DNA from 2 places in the Virgibacillus sp. MG-45 genome. Region 2 is predicted to be linked to the other one. Evidence: riboswitches for the same ligand, from Rfam matches in the RefSeq annotation. Region 2 holds a riboswitch; the other holds the start of a gene.

Region 1 (8,118 bases), on a different contig from region 2:
GTTTGGAAGAATATAATCCTGATATGGATCAATGTTTAATGTGATCCCTTTTTCCTCAAGCAGTGGTTTTGCTTGTTCTAATATTTCTGCATGTGGTTCACTTGAAGCACCTACTGTAATTTCCTTGCTTTCCTTGTCCCCTGCTGCACTCTTGTCGCCACTCGTACCACAAGCTGCCAATAAACCAAGAACAACAATAAATAATAATGCCGCTAATTTTTTCATCCTTCATTTCTCCTATCTTTTATCTATTTTATTTGCTATATAATCTCCAATAAATTGGAAAATAAACACAATCACGACAATAACGATCGTACAAACGAGAACAACATCAAAATCACGTCGTTGAAATCCAAAATAATACGCATAGTTTCCTAATCCACCTGCACCGATAACCCCTGCCATCGCCGTGTATCCAATAAGTGCAATGGCCGTAACGGTTATTCCAGAGATTAATGCTGGCATTGATTCTGGTAGGAGCACTCGAAAAATAATCGTTCTTGTTTTAGCTCCCATTGCTTTCGAAGCTTCAACAACTCCTTTATCTACCTCCTTCAAGGCGATCTCCACTAATCTGCCATAAAAAGGAGCTGCACCAATAATAAGTGCAGGTAACGCTGCATTCGGTCCACGGATTGTTCCCATTAAAAAGTTAGTAAATGGAATTAAAAGCAATATTAATATAATGAAAGGAATAGCGCGAAAGATATTTACAAAGGAAGCAACAATTAAGTTAATAAATTTATTTTCCCATATCCCGCCTCGCATCGTGAGATAAAGCAGAAGTCCAAGTAAGATTCCGAAAATAAAGGTCCCCACTAAAGCAAGGATGGTCATATAAAATGTTTCATAGGTTGCCTGCCACAGTTCTTCTAGCTTCAAGGCAGGAAACAAATTAGTGAGCATCGCGAATCACCTCCACTTCGACGGAAGTATTTTTCTGGATAAAGGTAACTGCTTCTTCCATATCAGAAGAATCCCCTTTTAATTGAACAAATAATGTTCCATATGCTCCGCGCTGTGTTTGTGTTATTTTTCCTTGTAAAATATTAATATCAATTGGATATGCTTTTGCCACCTGACTAATCAGCGCCTGATTTGTTGTTTCACCGATAAAATGAAGGCGGATTATTTTTCCTTCATTGTATGTGTTTATTAAATGGTGAATGGACTCACTTTCATCTGCTACTCCCATTACTTGCTCTACGAATTTTTTCGTGACCGTTTGCTGTGGATGCAAAAATACGTCTAACACATCACCTTGCTCTACGATGCGCCCGTTTTCCATGACAGCTACACGGTTACAGATTTTACGAATAACATGCATTTCATGAGTAATTAAAATAATCGTTAATCCAAGCTTTTCATTGATATCAACTAATAAATCAAGAATCGCGTTCGTTGTTTCTGGATCTAGTGCAGATGTAGCTTCATCACAAAGTAATAGCTTCGGCTTGTTTGCTAATGCTCTCGCGATTCCGACCCGTTGCTTTTGACCGCCACTTAATTGGGAAGGATATGCGTTTTCTTTACCTGATAAGCCAACAAGATCGATTAGCTCTTGCACTCGCTTCTCGCGTTCTGCAGTAGGAAAACCCGCAATTTCCAATGGAAATGCGATATTGTCCTTTACTGTTCGCGACCAAAGTAAATTAAAATGCTGAAAGATCATGCCGATATCCTGTCTAGCTATACGTAAATCCTTTTTATTTAATTGCGTTATTTCTTGATTATTGATTTGAATCGATCCTTCGGTTGGTTCTTCAAGTCGATTTAAAAGACGGATAAACGTACTTTTTCCTGCGCCACTGTATCCAATAACACCAAAAATTTCTCCTTCTTGAATGTCTAGGCTTAGCTGATCAACGGCGGTTATTTGCTTATTATCGAATGTAAATATTTTTTGTAATCCCTTAATCGAGATCATATAATCCCTCCTCTTCTACGCCTTTACGTTCTATTATGCCCAACTAACGAAAAAACGCCCTTCTGTAAGAGAACAGAAAGACGTTTCGCTATATCATCTTTACGTTCTCTCATCTTCCAAAGCCGAAGCCTTGCAGGAATTAGCACCGTTCCAGACAGATGTCTGAAGGTTGCCGCGGTTTCAATGGGCCTGTCCCTCCACCGCTCTTGATAAGAGATAATCGCTATTTAATTTTTAATGGATAATTCACATATTAGCATCATTGGTTCCGTACGTCAACCAATTATTTTTCTTCTTTCGTAAATAATGTCGGTTCATACGTTAACAAATACGAATATAGATTGGATATCGATTGAAATGCATACACTTTTTCCTTTACTTCATTCTTATCTTTAATCAGTAAACAAGGAACACTTTCAATCTGATAATCATGCATAAATTCGGGATATAACGAGGCGTTCATTTCATAGAAGATTGCTGTCTGATGGACACTTTCAATTTTTTCTAGCATCGCTCTCGCTACACTACAAGTGCCACAAAATGGTGTATATATATAAAGTAGATAATGGTCTTTTTTTAATGTTTCTTCTGTTACCTGTTTCAAATAATCACCCTAGTAATTAATCTATCTAAAAAAACGTCAAACAGTGGGAGTTCGTACATTCCCCTCTTTATTTAGAAGTATTGTATCGTATGTGAAATGACAAAGTACTACCTAAAGAAGAAAGCTTAAATCAATCGCAATATGCTTTGTAGCCAATGCAGCTGCTAAAATCGCTCTAGGTGTATTCGCTACTTCGCGATATTCACTACTCGTGAATATATCAATGGCATGAGGCAATTCTTGCTTTAATTGCTTACGAAGCTTCCAGCCTGACTCATCCTCATCAACTAAAATATACACTTCTTTATTATCTAAATCATAGCTATCCATAAGGTCATCAAATTTCTCAACACCAAGCGTTCCATTTGTACAAATGATCTTTACCGCTTCTGTAATAAGCTTTTCAATCTGCCTTTTATCTGTCAAGCCTTCCACAATAATTACCTTTTCCGAATGATGCATTGTTCGCACCTCTTTGTTACATAATATTGTCCCCCAAAAAGGCGAATAAGGCTGACTGTAGTCCTTAGAACCTTAGTCAGCCTTATATAATGACTAGAAATTAGTCTTCTTCCGTTACCGCTTGATATTGCTCTGCGGATAAGAGGTCATCGAACTCTCCCTCATTAGAAGGCTCAATTACGATCATCCATGCTTTTTCATATGGTGATTCGTTCACAAGCTCGGGGCTGTCCTCTAATTCTTCATTCACTTCCACTACTTTACCACTTAGTGGCGCATAAAGCTCAGAAACGGTTTTTACAGATTCCACACTTCCGAATGGTTCATCTGCTTCAATCTCATCTCCTACTTCAGGAAGTTCGACAAATACAATGTCCCCTAGTTCGTCTTGCGCAAAATAAGTAATACCAATACGTACTTTTCCGTCTTCTTTTTTAACCCATTCATGTTCTTCTGAATATAATAAATCCTTTGGTAAACTCATTAAAATCCCTCCGTTAATTCATTGCAATTTTACTATACTAGGTTATGATATTTATTGCTAGCAATTCATCTTCAAGAAAAAGACATCCGTTTTTCTTGAAATTTACTTCAGCACTTTCTCCCTCTATGTCATCGCTTAGGGGAGGTTGTTGCCCATTACATGGAATAAAACTATTTTAACCACGTTGCCTCATACGTCTCTTCCTTAAAACCAACGGTAACTTTTTTACCATCAGTCACAATAGGACGCTTAATTAGCATACCATCAGTTGCAAGGATAGAAGCCATTTCTTCGTCACTTGCCCCAGCAATTTTTTCTTTTATGTTTAGCTCACGATATTTTTTTCCACTCGTATTGAAAAACTTTCGTGCTGGAAGCTCACTGTTTGATATGAGCTGTAGAAGTTCATCCTTACTTGGTGGATGCTCTACAATATGTATTGCTTCATAATCAATCTGATGCGTATCAAACCATTTTTTCGCCTTTTTACACGTACTACAATTCGGATACCAATAAAACGTTAAAACCATCGTTATCCCTCCTTTCTTATATGTAGGTTTCTCATATTATAGCAAATAATAAAAGCAGTGACGAAAAATATACTTAGCTGCCGTTTAATACAGAAAGAGCAGAGCTACGTAACCCAAATAAAACCCATCCATAATTATCATTTCCTAGTCAGTTAAAAAGCTATTGCTAACCAATTGATTAGCAATAGCTTCTTTCTCATCTTATACAATATATTTTTCTTCGGAAATAATCGCTTTCGCAATTTCACGTTTTTTCGCAATCACATTGATTGGGGTATGACGTGTTAGCTTGCGTAAAGAAGAAAGCATCATTCGTAAATTATCTCCCGCTTCCACAGCAATTAGAATTTCTTTTGCAGCTGCCTCAATTCGATTAAATGCTTCCTGCACATAAACCTCTGTATAAAGCAGCTTTTGATTATTCTTCTCCAAACCAGACGCGCTTATCGCTTTTTCCGTCCGTAAGACAGCTGACTCCATGTTGTACACTTCCGCTGCCATATCCGCAAGATTTGCAAGGATTTCCTGCTCCTGCTCAAGCTTTTGCATATACTTTTGTGCGGCAAGTCCTGCCCCTAACAGCACAATCTTTTTCGCATGACGTAATAAATATTTTTCTTGCTCTAATGGCTCTGTTCCAACTTCCTCTGGCATCATCATCATAAGCTCTTCTTGTAAGCCCTGTGCTTTTTGAAGCAATGGAAGCTCACCTTTCATTGCCTTTTTCAATAATGTTCCTGGTACAAGAAGACGATTAATCTCGTTTGTTCCTTCAAAAATACGGTTAATGCGGGAATCACGATACATACGCTCCACTTCATATTCCTGCATAAACCCATAGCCCCCATGAAGCTGCACTGCTTCATCTGCTACAAAGTCGAGGCATTCTGTTGCCATATATTTATTCATTGAGCATTCAATTTGATATTCTGCAATCGCCTTCGCAATTTCTCTTCCATCCTTCAATTGTTCATCGGTTAAAGCGCCCATCCGTTGTTCAAATAGACCTACGGTACGATAAACCGCACTTTCATTGGCATAAATGCTAGCAGCCATTGTTGCAAGCTTTTCTTGCGTTAGTCGAAAGCTAGAAATTGCTGTTCCGAATTGTTTTCTTTCATTCACATATTTAACAGCTAACTCTAATCCTCGTTTCGCGCCGCCAACTCCGCCAATTGCAAGCTTATAGCGTCCTACATTTAAAATGTTAAAGGCAATTTTGTGGCCTTTCCCTTTTTCACCGAGTAAATTCTCTACTGGTACTTCTGCATCTTCTAATACTAACGTTCTTGTAGACGAGCTCTTGATCCCCATTTTCTTTTCTTCTGGCCCAGTCGAAACACCAGGGAAATCACGCTCAACAATAAATGCTGAAAAATGCTCACCATTAATTTTTGCATAAACAATAAACACATCAGCAAACGCAGAGTTCGTAATCCACTGCTTTTCTCCATTTAAAAGGTAATGTGTACCTGCATCATTAAGCTTTGCCGTTGCTTTTGCTCCTAATGCATCTGATCCGGAGCCTGGCTCTGTTAAAGCATAAGCTGCAATTAATTCACCAGTGGCAAGCTTCGGTAAATATTTTTTCTTTTGTGCTTCATCGCCGAAAAAGACAATCGGTAATGAACCAATTCCAACATGAGCTCCATGGGTAATTGAAAATCCACCAGCACGTGCGAACTTTTCAGTTATAAGGGATGAACTAATTTTATCTAATCCCAGACCATCATATTCTTCTGGCACATCTGCACCTAACAAACCTAGTTCTCCGGCTTTTTTGAGCAGGTCTACGGAATGCTCAAATTCATGATTTTCAAGCTTATCGACAAGTGGGAGCACTTCTCCGACAACGAAATCCTCTGTTGTTTTAGCAATCATCTTATGTTCATCTGTAAAATCCTCTGGTGTAATAACATCATCACCTGATAAATCTTCTACTAAAAACGCGCCACCTTTAAAAAGCTTTTCCTTTGTTTCACTCATTATAATCTTCCTCTCCTCATGAAATAAGTTGAAATAGCATGCAATTAAAGTAGCTCAAACACCCCTGCTGCACCCATTCCGCCACCAATACACATTGTGACAACTCCAAATTGAACATTTCGACGCTTCATCTCGTGCATTAATGATAATGTAAGCTTTGTTCCTGTCATTCCAAGCGGATGCCCAAGTGCAATCGCGCCCCCATTTACATTCACTATTTCTGGTTTTAGATCTAATGCTTGGATCACTCGAACTGACTGCGATGCAAATGCTTCATTTAATTCAAATAAACCGATGTCCTCTATTTGCAATCCAGCAAGCTTCACTGCCTTCGGTATCGCCTTTACAGGACCGACTCCCATAATTTCAGGTTCAACACCAGCAACAGCAAAGGAACGAAACTTAACAAATGGCTGATATCCTTCTGCTTTCGCTTTTTCATAGTCCATTACTAAAACAGATGCTGCCCCATCACTCATTTGTGAGGAGTTCCCTGCTGTAACAGAACCTTGCAAATGAAAAGCAGGTCGTAGCTTACCTAGCACTTCTATCGTCGTATCTGGACGTACACCTTCGTCCATTTCGAATAGCTTTTTTCTCGTTTCGATTTTATTATTTTTTCCAACAACCTGTTCTGTTACCTCAACCGGAACAATCTCTTCGTTAAATTTCCCTTCTTGGATCGCTAATGCTGCTCGTTTATGACTTTCAACTGCAAAGGCATCCTGTGCCTCCCTTGAAATTTGAAACCGATTCGCTACTTCTTCTGCTGTATAGCCCATCCCCATGTAATATCCTGGTGCATCCTCAACAAGCGTCGGGTTCGGCTTTATGACATGCCCACCCATTGGGATAAGACTCATAGATTCTGCCCCGCCAGCAATAATTGTATCGCTATGGCCAATCATAATGCGTTCAGCAGCATAAGCTATACTTTGTAATCCGGAAGAACAATAACGATTAATCGTTATTCCAGGAATGTCATGGCTTAACCCTGCAAGCCCTGCAATATTCCGTGCCATATTCATTCCTTGCTCAGCTTCTGGCATCGCACAGCCAATAATGACGTCATCAATATTTCCGTTATAATCACCTGCACGCTTTAATGTTTCTTTTATCGTTAATGCTGCTAGATCATCTGGTCTCGTATTGGCTAATGCCCCTTTATTCGCCTTCCCAACAGGGGTTCTTGCACCTGTAACGATTACTGCATCCTTCACCTTTCTTCCCCCTTTACTTAATTACGTAATGGTTTTCCTTTTAATAGCATGTGTTGCATACGTTGCTGTGTTTTTGGTTCTCCTATTAAACTAAGAAATGCTTCTCGTTCTAAGTCAAGCATTACTTGTTCGTCAATTAAAGTACCTGCTTTAATACGGCCTCCTGATAATACATAAGCAAGTTTCTCGGCTATTTTGACATCATGATCAGAAGCAAACCCACCAAATTGTAACGTTTTCGCACCAAGCAGCATGGCTGCATAACCAGCATCTCCAACAACAGGGATTTTTTCACGCATTGGCGCCTTGTAACCACTATTGGCTAATGCCAATACTTTTTGCTTTGCATCAAAAAGTAAGTGGTCAGGGTTTACACTAATTCCGTCCTCCTGACTTAGAAAGCCATTTTCACGCGCTTCCGCAGCAGATGTAGACACCTTAGCCATTGCTACCTTTTCAAAGACATTGTTCGCTACTTTTGAAAGATCAAAATCTACATCCTTTGGCATGTTCCGGAGCATTTTTAAGTAAAGCTCTTTTGTTCCGCCACCACCTGGGATTAATCCAACTCCAAATTCAACGAGCCCAATATAGGTTTCGGCAGATGCTTGAATTCGTGCGGCAGGTAACGAAACTTCTGCACCACCACCTAGCGTCATATTAAATGGTGCTGCAACAACTGGCTTATTGGCATACTTAATATTTGTCGCCATGTTCTGGAATTGCTTTACTACCATGTCTAATTCAAAAAAGTTATCATCCTGCGCTTCCATAAGCATCATTGCTAAGTTAGCGCCAACACAGAAGTTCTTCCCTTGGTTACCAATGACGAGCCCTTCATAATTTCGTTCTACTTCTTCAAGGGCAAAGTTAACCATTTGTATAATGTCCATTCCGATCGCATT
Region 2 (8,118 bases):
TTCATTCACCCATCATTTTTGCTATACTACATAATACCATAGTTATTATTACCGTTACCAAATCAAAAAATCCTAATCAGCTTTTAGATAAGAAGGAGGAATAGATGATGATTCATCCATACAAAAATAAACAACCAAGGATTCATCAATCCGTGTTCGTTGCTCATAATGCAACAATAATTGGTGATGTAACCATAGACGAGGAAACAAGTATATGGTTTAATACGGTAATTCGAGGCGATGTATCCCCTACTCAGATTGGAAAAAGAGTAAGCATTCAAGATCTATCCATGGTACACCAAAGTCCAAACCTCCCTGTTATCGTTGAAGATGATGTTACAATTGGACATCAAGTAACACTTCATTCCGCAATTATTCGTAAAAACGCGTTAATTGGGATGGGTTCAATTATATTAGATGGAGCAGAGATTGGAGAAAATGCCTTTATCGGAGCTGGAAGTCTTGTCCCACCAGGTAAAAAAATCCCACCGCATACGATGGCCTTTGGAAGACCTGCGAAGGTTATTCGTCCGTTAACAGAAGATGATTATAAAGAGATGGAGCGAGTCAAGCAATCTTACGTTGAAAAAGGCAATTACTATCTATATCACACTGATTTAGCACAGCAAGTTGAAGATTAGAAACTTCTACGGAAGTCTGTATGAAAGCACACAAAGAGAAGCTAGAACAGTTATCATTCTTATGCACGTGATAAAAGTAGTCACCAGTAATGCAAGTCAACAAAAGAGCAAGCCAAAACAGCATGATCTTATCTCATTAAAAAAGTCAGACAGTCCATCGAAAGATGAACAATCTGACTTTTCCTATATAATAGGATTGCTCTAGCCATTGAGATTAAACCAATGCTTTTAATGCTTCAACTTTATCTGTTTTCTCCCATGGGAACAAAACATCCGTCCTACCAAAATGCCCATAAGCTGCTGTTTGTTGAAAAATAGGCTTTTGTAAATCAAGCATCCGGATAATGCCAGCTGGACGTAAGTCGAACACATTACGAACCGCATTAACCAGCTTTTCTTCGTCTACAAGCCCAGCATCAAACGTATTAATTGCAATCGATACTGGTTCTGCAACACCGATTGCATAAGCAAGCTGAACCTCACAGGACTTAGCTAATCCTGCTGCAACAATGTTTTTTGCTACATAACGAGCAGCATATGCTGCAGAACGATCGACCTTTGTTGCATCTTTTCCACTAAATGCACCACCACCATGACGTGCATAGCCACCATACGTATCAACGATAATCTTTCTACCTGTTAAACCTGCATCACCTTGTGGTCCTCCAATAACGAAACGACCAGTTGGATTAATAAAATATTTCGTATCTGCATCTAACAATTCTTCAGGCACTACTGGACGAATAACCTGTTCAATTATATCATGTTCAATTTTCTCTAATGATACATCCTGGTGATGCTGTGTGGAGATAACAATGGTATCTACACGAACAGGTTGATCATGTTCATCATACTCAATCGTAACCTGTGTTTTTCCATCAGGTCGCAGATAATCGACAATTTCTTCTTTCCTTACATCCGCTAAACGTTTCGCCAGTTTATGTGCAAGCGCAATTGGTAAAGGCATTAATTCCTCTGTTTCATCACATGCAAATCCAAACATGAGCCCTTGATCACCGGCACCTATCGCGTCAATGTCTTCTTCCGTCATTTTTCCTTGACGTGCTTCCAACGCGATATTTACTCCGCCGGCAATATCTGGAGATTGTTCATCAATTGCTGTCAATACAGCACAGGTCTCTGCATCAAAACCAAATTTAGCACGCGTATAGCCAATCTCTTTAATAGTTCGTCTAACGATTGCTGGAATATCTACATATGTATTTGTAGTTATCTCTCCCGCAACTAGCACTAGACCAGTAGTTACAGTTGTTTCACAAGCAACACGGGCATGTGGATCCTTTCTTACAATTTCATCTAAAATCGCATCGGAAATTTGATCACAAATCTTGTCTGGATGCCCTTCTGTTACCGATTCTGAAGTAAATAAACGACGATTTTTAGCCATATGGCTAAATCCTCCCTTTAATATATGGTACGGTACTCCAATTTTGTTTGATATCTATCCTGAAAAACAAAAAAAGCCTTTCCTTCTTAATTGAGGAAAGGGGTGTGGCCTTTCGCTCTTATTGTTCAAGGAAAAATCCTTGCATCAGGTTAGCACCTTTACACATACGTGTTGGTTGCCGGGCTTCATAGGGTCTGTCCCTCCACCGACTCTGAATAAGAGAGTATCCGCTCGAAATTTAGCTTAACGGAATTAGCTAAGCATGTCAACTTATTCAGCCTAAATGAACGTCTCAATCGATATGCATTTATTATTTCTAATATTTTTATTTTTTATTAGTATGGACTAATAGATTAAATGTGTTATACTAATAGCAGATTAGAAAAGATAAATAATATTACACAAAATCGATAAAGGCAGGTAAATAAAATTATGAACATAGTGGAACATTCTTTTGTGAACAAATTGCTTGCACACGATAATCTACAGGATAACTTATCCGTATCAACGCTTGTGGAAAAAATTCTAGGTCGTAAAGAAGGCATTTTAACAGAAACTGGTGCAGTTCGAGCAACAACTGGAAAATATACTGGAAGATCACCAAAAGATAAATTTATCGTACGCGACGATGTGAGTGAGAAACAAGTTGATTGGGGACTTGTTAATAAAGGAATCGATCAAAAAGTCTTTGATAAGCTTTTAGATAAAGTAGTTGCTTACCTTTCACAAAAAGAAGAAATATTTCGTTTTAACGGGTTTGCAGGTGCTGATATAAACTATCGTTTACCAATTCAAGTAATTAATGAATATGCCTGGCATAACCTTTTTGCAAAGCAACTATTTATACGTCCAACAGAAGAGGAACTGCGTACTCATAATCCACAATTCACTGTAATTTCTGCACCAACCTTTAAAGCAGATCCTAATATAGATGGCACAAATTCTGAGGCATTTGTCCTTGTTTCCTTTAAGGAACGAATTATTTTAATTGGTGGAACAGAATATGCTGGTGAAATTAAAAAATCAATTTTTTCTGTTATGAATTATTTATTACCACAGCGGGATATTTTATCCATGCACTGCTCGGCAAATGTCGGTCAAGAAGGTGATGTTGCCTTATTTTTTGGATTATCAGGAACTGGAAAAACAACTTTATCTGCTGATCCTTATCGTCGTTTAATTGGCGATGATGAGCATGCATGGAGTCCGAATGGAGTATTTAATATTGAAGGTGGTTGCTATGCGAAATGTATCAACCTTTCCGCTGAAAAGGAACCACAGATTTTCGAAGCAATCCGTTTTGGGTCCGTTTTGGAGAATGTTTTCATTGACGAGGAAACACGTTTTGCTGACTATGATAATACTTCTTTAACGGAAAATACGCGTGCAGCATATCCATTAGAAAACATCAGTAATATCATAACACCAAGTATAGCTGGGCATCCAAATACAATTATCTTTCTGACAGCTGATGCATCTGGAACATTACCTCCGATTAGTAAGCTTACGAAAGAACAAGCAATGTATCACTTTTTAAGTGGATATACGAGTAAGCTTGCTGGAACAGAACGTGGTGTAACTGATCCAGAAGCAACATTCTCTGCTTGCTTTGGATCACCATTCCTACCACTTGCACCATCCACCTATGCTGAAATGCTCGGTGAAAAAATTGATCAGCACAACTCAAATGTATTTTTAGTAAATACAGGGTGGACCGGAGGGTCGTATGGAGTTGGTAGTCGAATGAAGCTATCATACACACGCGCTATGGTACACGCTGCATTAGAAGGAGAACTAAATACGGTTGAAACAGTTCAAGATGGTATTTTTGGTTTAGAAATTCCGATGCATGTACCAGGTGTTCCAGATGAAGTGCTCATTCCAAGGCTAACCTGGAGTGATAAAAATGCTTACGATAAAGCAGCACAGGAATTAGCGCTCAAGTTCCATGAGAACTTTGAAAAATTCACCCATGCGAGTGATCAAATTAGAAATGCTGGACCGATTTTCAAGCCACAGTAACATACGTAATGGGAGCCAGCTGTGTGGTACAAATAGCTGACATGAATGCAGCTTAAAAAAGTTACCTCATCCCAAGAGGGTTTTATATACTATGAGGCATGAAGCCTAAAATGTTTAACGACATTATCTAACAGACTGGTAATCCAGTCCTAACCGATCTTCAGAATGAGATCGGTTTTTTCTTTGTCTTCACTCATAAAGCAGTCCGCCACTTTCTAGGCATTCACACATTTTTCCCAATAGCATAAACTGTTTTGAAACACATATTAAATGAATCGAAAGGACGGATAGGCATGAAACTATCAAGCTTTATTGCGTTAGTGTCCTGCACCTTTTTACTTATTCTTGCAGCATGCGGAAACGAAAATAATGAAACTACCACGATAAAATTAGCTGAAGTTACACGCTCCTTATTTTATGCTCCTCAATATGTAGCATTAGAGAAGGATTATTTTGCTGATGAAGGATTAACCGTTGACCTGAAAACGACATGGGGTGGAGATAAAACAATGACAGCCCTCCTCTCAGATGGTGCAGACATTGCATTAGTTGGCTCTGAAACCTCGATGTATGTCTACGCACAAAATCCAAAAGACTACGCAGTAAACTTTGCCCAGCTAACACAAACAGATGGAACATTTCTTGTAGCTAAATCGCCAAAGCCAAATTTCCAATGGGAAAACGTAAAGGATAGTATCTTTCTCGGTCAACGAAAGGGTGGGATGCCACAAATGGTTGGTGAATACGTGCTAAAAAAGCATCAAATTGATCCACAAGTTGACTTAGAATTGTTACAAAATATCGAGTTTGCAAATATCCCAGGCGCTTTTGTATCAGGCGACGCAGAGTATGTACAATTATTTGAACCAACTGCAAGTGTATTTGAAAAAGAAGGCAAAGGACATGTAATTGCATCGTTTGGAGAAGAATCCGGAAAGGTTCCCTATACGGTTTATATGACAAAACAAAGTTTCTTAAAAAAAGATCCAGAAACGATTGAAAAATTCACTAGAGCCGTATATAAAGCGCAACAATGGGTCAATGAACACTCCGCTGAAGAAATTGCCCAGGTCATTCAACCTTATTTTGAAGATACAGCGCAGGATATTCTTGTCACATCCATTGATCGCTACAAAAATCAACAATCCTTTGCAACAGATCCAATTCTTGGAAAAGAAGAATGGAAAAACCTAGAGGATATTATGCAGGAAGCTGACGAACTACCTACCAATACACCATACGATAAATTGGTGGATACCGATATTGCCAAAAAAATTATTAACGAACAATAAGGAGGACAATATAGTGTCTTTTCTTACCTTAAGTAATGTTTCTCACCATTATTTTACGAAGACGGGATTTACAAAAGCACTTAGCAACATATCTTTCTCCATTGCAGAGGGCGAATTCATTTCTATACTTGGACCAAGCGGGTGCGGCAAATCAACCATTTTATCTATAATTGCAGGAATCATGAAGCAAACAGAAGGAGAAGTACTACTCCATAACAAGCCAATGGATAGGTCGAAAACACAAATCGGATACATGCTGCAGCAGGATTATTTATTCCCATGGAAAACCATCATAGAAAATGTACTTATTGGACCAAATATTCAAGCAACTGCAACGAAGGAGACAAAAGAAAAAGCGACTTCCTTATTACATGAAGTGGGATTGTCTAATATTGCTGATGCTTACCCCGCTTCCTTGTCAGGTGGTATGCGCCAACGAGTTGCCTTAGTTCGAACGTTAATTACAAATCCTAAAATACTTCTTTTAGATGAGCCATTCTCTGCCCTCGACTACCAAACAAAACTCAAGCTAGAGGATTTAGTTTTCCAGCTTTTACAAACCTACCATAAAACAGCACTACTCGTTACCCACGATATTGGAGAAGCAATCGCAATGAGTGATCGAATTCTTGTCATGGATGCGAATCCTGGAGTTATTGCAAAAGTGTTTGATGTTCCTGTTGAGCTTCGAAATGAAATGCCATTTATGGTTAGACGACATCCTAAATATCAGCTTATTTTTGACAAAGTATGGCAGGAATTAAATAAACATGAAGGAGCGATGTCTAAAAGTTAGTTTTATATTATCCCTAATACAAAGTGGATACATGGCTAAAGGAGGTTGAATAAAAATGCAGACGAAATTGGACCAACAATTATATAAAGCATATCTCGAAAAACTAAAGCGTGAAAAGCGATTCGTTCTTATCTGGCAATTAATCCTCTTAATCAGCTTCTTCGGCATATGGGAGGTTGCAAGTCGATTTTATTGGATTGATCCATTACTATTCAGTTCGCCATCCAGTATCACGACATTACTTATTAGCCGGTTTTCGGAAGGTACGATATTGACGCACATGCAAGCAACTTTACTGGAAACTATTCTTGGCTTTATAATCGGAACTGTACTTGGTATTATCTTTGCAAGTGTGCTCTGGGCATCTACTCGCTTCTCAAAAATAATGGACCCCTACATTGTCATCTTAAATGCAATGCCAAAGGTCGCGCTCGGCCCGATTTTAATCGTTGCACTTGGACCAGGTTATATTTCCATAATTGCCATGGGAGCAATAATTTCTGTAATTATAACAACGCTTGTTGTATATTCTGCTTTTAAAGAAGTGGATCCGAACTATGAAAAGGTATTAAAAAGCTTTGGGGCAACTCGTTGGCAATGCTTTAAGGAGGCTATTTTTCCTGCAACAATGCCAGTGATGATATCTACGTTAAAGGTAAATGTTGGCCTTTCTTGGGTAGGAGTGATTGTTGGGGAATTTCTCGTTTCTCAAAAAGGACTTGGCTATCTAATCGTATACGGCTTCCAGGTTTTTGATTTCACCTTAGTGATGGCTAGTTTAATTCTTATTGCGATTTTTGCTGCCATCATGTATAAAGTCGTAGAAAAACTAGAAGGCTGGCTTATGAAACATACCATTGACGGACAATAAAGAGAATGAGACAAAAAAAGGACATTTGTATCAAAATCTGAACAAAACAATTTTAGTTTGAAAATAGGTTCGCTTTCACCACAGCCACAAGCGCGACATCTGCTCAAAATGACTTTCGCAGTGTTTTCTTTGCCGCGGCACGGCCTCAACTAACACGGAAAAGAAAGCCTGCTTTTCCGTGTGGGTTCTTCAACGTACAGGACGTAGCGGTTTGTCTGCGTTCCCCTGTTGCTGCTCCCACTGGACAAGGAATGCCTCGGCAATGACATATCGCACGCAAAAAAAGCACATTTCTTTTTCAAGGAATCTCCCCCTTTTCAACTACCAATAAATTCATTTAATTGATTTTAAATTAATGTATTTCGTTCGGATATTTTGGATAATAAATTTTTTGACCCAGCCCTTTTCTACTTCATCCTTCTCTATTCATTATGTAATCCAGGCAATTGGAAAGCACATCATCCTTCATAATAAAGCTATATGCTTTATTAGATTTTATGTTATTTGGAAGCGAATCAAGCAATACTGGTCCCGCCGTTTCAAAATACGTCGGTTGTGCTACTAAATTGCTTATTTGGGCAAAATATACATTTTTGATAACATCTCCAGCTTTACCAGCAACAAAATACTGCCCAATATAAGCAATTTCCTTAACAACACCGCCCGTCTCTTCTTTTATTTCACGTATCGCAGCTTCAATAGCAGTTTCATCCTTCTCTACCTTTCCACCAGGAAACTCAAGCCCCCGTTCTTGATGCTTCGTTAGCAACCATTGATTGCGATATTGGCAAATACTCCATACGTGTCTTGGATCCTTTGAAAAAGGCTCATCGTCAAAAGAGAGCTTTACTTCATTCTGATAATAGTCCTTAAAAATATGCATGTTTCAACTTCCTCTATTTCGTTTATTTATCCGTCTATTCTAGCGTCACTTGTACGTAACATTACTTATTTTCCAAGTTTTTTCATCATACGTAAATTCCATTTCAATATGATAATTTCCGTCTAAATCGGACTGATTTTCTTGTATGACTTTAACGGAATGATTATTTAATTGTACCATACGATAGTTATTAGCTTTTTGAAAC

Evidence for each region. Region 2 has a riboswitch for S-adenosylmethionine ahead of metK (methionine adenosyltransferase). Riboswitches for the same ligand answer to the same signal wherever they lie in the genome.
Region 1: it holds a riboswitch for S-adenosylmethionine, as region 2 does, so the genes downstream of both, SPK86_RS06580 (methionine ABC transporter ATP-binding protein) here and metK (methionine adenosyltransferase) in region 2, are expected to answer to the same signal.

The regions. Positions count from the first base shown of each region.
Region 1 covers NZ_JAXOFU010000004.1:223,071-231,188, reverse strand. The annotation lists gene SPK86_RS06590 (MetQ/NlpA family ABC transporter substrate-binding protein) at 1-225, opposite strand, end outside; gene SPK86_RS06585 (methionine ABC transporter permease) at 238-906, opposite strand; gene SPK86_RS06580 (methionine ABC transporter ATP-binding protein) at 896-1,927, opposite strand; SAM riboswitch class I at 2,034-2,143, opposite strand; gene SPK86_RS06575 (thioredoxin family protein) at 2,211-2,531, opposite strand; gene SPK86_RS06570 (toprim domain-containing protein) at 2,643-2,993, opposite strand; gene gcvH (glycine cleavage system protein GcvH) at 3,094-3,477, opposite strand; gene SPK86_RS06560 (arsenate reductase family protein) at 3,648-4,007, opposite strand; gene SPK86_RS06555 (acyl-CoA dehydrogenase family protein) at 4,209-5,993, opposite strand; gene SPK86_RS06550 (acetyl-CoA C-acetyltransferase) at 6,038-7,213, opposite strand; gene SPK86_RS06545 (3-hydroxyacyl-CoA dehydrogenase/enoyl-CoA hydratase family protein) at 7,231-8,118, opposite strand, start outside.
Region 2 covers NZ_JAXOFU010000017.1:8,942-17,059, forward strand. The annotation lists gene SPK86_RS14595 (gamma carbonic anhydrase) at 105-641, shown strand; gene metK (methionine adenosyltransferase) at 856-2,049, opposite strand; SAM riboswitch class I at 2,165-2,271, opposite strand; gene pckA (phosphoenolpyruvate carboxykinase (ATP)) at 2,482-4,071, shown strand; gene SPK86_RS14610 (ABC transporter substrate-binding protein) at 4,365-5,363, shown strand; gene SPK86_RS14615 (ABC transporter ATP-binding protein) at 5,377-6,159, shown strand; gene SPK86_RS14620 (ABC transporter permease) at 6,215-7,030, shown strand; gene ytkD (RNA deprotection pyrophosphohydrolase) at 7,443-7,913, opposite strand; gene SPK86_RS14630 (hypothetical protein) at 7,959-8,118, opposite strand, start outside.